Regions from separate parts of the Streptomyces sp. NPDC001714 genome, predicted to be linked through region 2. Evidence: predicted binding sites of a transcription regulator. Region 2 holds the regulator's gene; the other holds the start of a gene.
The links. Region 2 encodes HspR, which represses chaperone genes until heat shock. Its sites were predicted from a motif close to TTGAGNNNNNNNNNCTCAA; they were not measured.
Positions count from the first base shown of each region.

Region 1: the regulator HspR is predicted to act here: its motif matches at 1,480-1,498, upstream of dnaK (molecular chaperone DnaK).

Region 1 is NZ_JBIAUL010000008.1:301,244-303,633, reverse strand. It holds gene ACFY0P_RS23170 (hypothetical protein) at 1-913, shown strand, start outside; gene ACFY0P_RS23165 (OsmC family protein) at 981-1,406, shown strand; gene dnaK (molecular chaperone DnaK) at 1,546-2,390, shown strand, end outside.
Region 2 is NZ_JBIAUL010000020.1:155,682-158,071, forward strand. It holds gene ACFY0P_RS40415 (PA14 domain-containing protein) at 1-581, shown strand, start outside; gene ACFY0P_RS40420 (heat shock protein transcriptional repressor HspR) at 634-1,080, opposite strand; gene dnaJ (molecular chaperone DnaJ) at 1,086-2,261, opposite strand; gene grpE (nucleotide exchange factor GrpE) at 2,298-2,390, opposite strand, start outside.

The sequences.
Region 1 (2,390 bases), on a different contig from region 2:
CGGCGCCCGCGACCCCTACCTCTTCAACATCGCCTGCGACTACGTCATCAACGGCTGGCTGGTCGAGATGCGCGTCGGCACCATGCCCGAAGGGCTGCTGTACGACGCCGGGTTGAAGGGGCTCTCGGCCGAGGAGGTGTACGACCGGATCGCCGTCGACCTGAGAAGGATGCGGCGTCTGGCCACGCTGCGCGGCAAGGGGCGCGGTGACGTGCTGGGTGCGCCGCTCGGGCCGCCCGGCGCGTACGTCGACCTCGACGAGTTCTACCGGCGCGGACTGAGCCAGGGGCTCGACCTGCACCGGGCGCAGGACCGGGGTTACCTGCCCGGCGGCCTGGTGGAGGAGATCCGCGCACTCAGCCATCCGCCGCTGCCCTGGGACGCCCGGCTGGCCCGCTGGTTCGACGAGTTCGTACCGCGCCCGGAGGCCGTACGGTCGTACGCCCGCCCCTCGCGCCGGCAGTCGTCCACCCCGGACATCCCGCGCGCCGGCCGGTACTTCCCGCCCGAGGAGGTCGCCCGGTGCACCTTCGGCGTGGTCCTCGACACCTCCGGCTCCATGGACCGCACCCTGCTCGGCAAGGCCCTCGGTGCGATCGCCTCCTACGCCGAGGCCCGTGACGTGCCGGCCGCGCGTGTCGTCTTCTGCGACGCGGCGCCGCACGACGCCGGCTATCTTCCGACCACCGAGATCGCCGGCCGGGTCCGGGTGCACGGCCGCGGCGGGACGGTCCTGCAGCCCGGCATCGACCTGCTCCAGCGCGCCGACGACTTCCCGCCCACCGCGCCGGTCCTCGTGATCACCGACGGCTGGTGCGACGTCCTGCGGGTCCGCCGCGAGCACGCCTACCTGATCCCGGACGGTCGTCGCCTGCCGTTCACTCCCCGTGGGCCGGTCTTCCGGGTGCGATGAGCCCCGATGTGATCGGATGGGGGCGAGCGAACCGGTTCATTCGCCTTCATCGCCGAAAGGAACAACCGTGGCTACCACGCGCACCGCACACACCGTCTGGGAAGGCAGCCTCACCGAGGGCAACGGTGTCATCACCTTCGACTCCTCCGGTATCGGCGAGCAGCCCGTCACGTGGGCCTCGCGCTCCCAGGAGGCGAACGGCAAGACCAGCCCCGAGGAGCTGATCGCGGCCGCCCACTCCAGCTGCTTCTCCATGGCGCTCTCGCACGCCCTGACCGGGGCCGGCACCCCGCCCACCAAGCTGGTCACCAACGCCGACGTCACCTTCCAGCCGGGCACCGGCATCACCGGCATCCACCTGACCGTCGAGGGCACCGTCCCCGGCCTGGACGCGGAGGGCTTCGTCGCCGCCGCCGAGGACGCCAAGAAGAACTGCCCGGTCAGCCAGGCCCTGACCGGCACCACGATCACCCTGGACGCGAAGCTCGCCTGACCGCCGTACCCGCCGCGATGCCGCGCCCCCTTCTTCCGGGGGCGCGGCATCGTCGTTTACGGGGTACCCGGCATTGACAACGGCTCGCTCAAGTTTTGTGCTGGAGTCGGGGAAGCGCCCGGGCGGAAAGGGGACGGACATGGCACGTGCGGTCGGTATCGACCTCGGTACGACGAACTCGGTGGTGGCCCTGCTGGAGGGCGGTGAGCCCACCGTCGTCGCCAATGCCGAGGGGGCGCGCACCACCCCGTCGGTCGTGGCCTTCGCGAAGAACGGCGATGTGCTGGTCGGCGAGGTCGCCAAGCGTCAGGCGGTGACCAACGTGGACCGCACCGCGCGCTCGGTCAAGCGGCACATGGGCGACGCGGCCTGGCGGTTCCCGGAGAGCGGGAGCGTCGACGGCACCCGGTTCCGGGCCCAGGAGCTCTCCGCGCGGGTGCTGCAGAAGCTCAAGCGCGACACCGAGGCCTACCTCGGCGAGGACGTCACCGACGCGGTGATCACCGTACCCGCGTACTTCGACGACGCCCAGCGGCAGGCCACCAAGGAGGCCGGGGAGATCGCCGGCCTGAAGGTGCTGCGGATCATCAACGAGCCGACGGCCGCCGCGCTCGCCTACGGCCTCGACCGGGGTGAGGAGCAGACCGTCCTCGTCTTCGACCTCGGCGGCGGCACCTTCGACGTGTCGCTCCTCGAGATCGGCGACGGGGTGATCGAGGTCAAGGCCACCAACGGCGACACGCATCTGGGCGGCGACGACTGGGACCAGCGGATCGTCGAGCATCTCGTGAAGCGGTTCAAGGGGCAGTACGGCATCGACCTGAGCAACGACAAGATGGCCGTGCAGCGGCTGCGCGAGGGCGCCGAGAAGGCGAAGATCGAGCTGTCGTCGTCGACGGAGACGTCCATCAACCTGCCGTACGTCACCGCCTCCGCGGAGGGGCCGCTGCATCTGGAGGAGAAGCTGACACGCGCTCAGTTCCA
Region 2 (2,390 bases):
CGACGGCCACGGAGTACGGCGTCGAGCTGGACTGGGACGACAACACCGAGGCCGACCTGCTGCGGTACGTGGTCTACCGGGGCACGGTCATCGGTGAGGAGGGCGACCAACAGGTCTGCTCCGGCGGCGAGTGGGCCTATCTGCGGGCGGGCACCTCCCACTACCGGGACGTGCGGCTGCCCGACGGCGACCACGCCTGCTACTGGGTGGACGCGGTCGACACCGCGGGAAACTCCAACTACCAGTGGACCAGGCAGGCGTACGCGGTCGCCGTCGACGAGCTGGACCTGACCCCGTCGGTGGCCACACCCGAGGACTCGCCGGTGACCCTGACGGCGGACACCCCCGACTCCGGCGGTATCCACCTCACCTGGAACGCGGTCGACTCGGCGACCGGCTACCAGGTCTACCGCTGGAACCCGGCGACGCAGACGTACGAGAAGCTGGCGGCCACGGCCGACCGCTCGTACGACGACGCCACGGCCGCCCGCGGCACCACCCACTACTACTGGGTGACCGCGCTGTACGCCGACGGCACGGAGTCGGCGCCCGGCGCTGACTGGGCGATCCTGGAGCCGTAGACACGAGAAGGGCCCCGGCGTGCTGCCGGGGCCCTTCTTCGCACAACTGCCGCTAGTCCTTGGCCTTCTTCGGCCGCCACACCACCAGCGCGCTGGTCTGCTGCACCTCCTGGTACGGCACCAGGTCACGGCGGTACGACGCGTGGACCGCCGCTTCCCGCTGCTGCATCGCGGCCGCCGCACCGTCGACGGCCGCCTGGAGTTCGGCGACCCGCTGCTGGAGCGCTATGACCTGGTTCTCCAGTTCGATGATGCGCTTGATACCGGCCAGGTTGATGCCCTCGTCCTGCGACAGCGCCTGCACCTGGCGGAGCAGTTCGATGTCGCGGGCCGAGTAGCGGCGGCCCCGCCCGGCCGTGCGGTCGGGGGAGACCAGACCGAGGCGGTCGTACTGGCGCAGCGTCTGCGGGTGCAGTCCGGAGAGCTGGGCCGCCACCGAGATGACGTAGACCGGGGTCTCCTCGGTCAGTTCATACGGGTTACGTCGACGGCCGTCCATCTCTGTCATGCTCCCTTCGCGGCCTCGAACAGCTCGGCCCGCGGGTCCTCGCCCGCGGTCGCCTCGCGATACGCCTCCAGTGCGTCACGAGCATTCCCCGACAGGTCCTTCGGGACACTCACCTCGACGGTGACCAGGAGGTCGCCGCGGGTGCCGTCCTTGCGGACCGCGCCCTTGCCACGGGCGCGCATGGTGCGGCCGTTGGGCGTGCCCGGGGGCAGCTTCAGGGTGACCGGCGGTCCGCCCAGGGTGGGCACCCTGACCTCACCGCCGAGCGCCGCCTCGGTGAAGGTCACCGGGACGGTCACCGTGAGGTTGTCGTCCTTGCGGCCGAACACCGGGTGGGTGTCCACGTGCACCATGACGTACAGGTCGCCCGCGGGGCCGCCGCGTTCGCCCGGTGCGCCCTTGCCGCGCAGCCGGATGCGCTGGCCGTCGGTCACCCCGGCGGGGATGCGCACCTGCATGGTCCGCGACGACTTGGCACGGCCGCTGCCCTTGCAGTCGGGGCAGGGGTTCTCCGCGATCAGGCCGCGGCCCTTGCAGTCCGGGCAGGGGTCGGTCAGCGAGAAGCCGCCGCCCGAGCCGCGGGCCACCTGGCCGGTGCCGACGCAGGTCGGGCACACGCGGGGCGTGCCGTTCGCGTCGCCGGTGCCGGAACAGGCCTTGCAGGGGGCCTGCGAGGACATCCGCAGCGGGACCGTGGCGCCCTCGATGGCCTCCGTGAAACTCAGCGTGACCTCGGACTCGATGTCCTGGCCGCGCCGCGGCTGGGTACGGCCGGCCGTGCCGCCGCCCCGGTTGAACAGGCCCCCCAGGACGTCACTGAAGCCGCCGCCGCCGAAGCCGCCGCCCCCGCCCTGGGCGCCGCCCCCGAAGAGGTCGCCCAGGTCGAAGTTGAAGTTGCCGCCGCCCGCGCCCGGCCCCGGGCGGAAGCCGCCGTTGCCGAAGAGGGCGCGGGCCTCGTCGTACTCCTTGCGCTTCTTGGGGTCGCCGAGTATGTCGTTCGCCTCGGAGATCTCCTTGAAGCGCTCCTCGGCCTTGGCGTTGCCCTTGTTGGCGTCCGGGTGGAACTCGCGGGCGAGCTTCCGGTACGCCTTCTTGATCTCGGCCTCGGTGGCGTCCTTGGGGACGCCGAGGACCTTGTAGTAGTCCTTCTCGATGAAGTCCTTGGTGCTCATCCCCGACGCCCCTCCTTCCACGTGTTACCTACGACGTCAGCCCTCCTCAGGGCCGTTGTCCTTCTCGTCCCCGGCCGCCGGGGCCTCGTCGGCCCCCTCGGCCTTCACCGCCGTCGCTCCCGGCTGCGG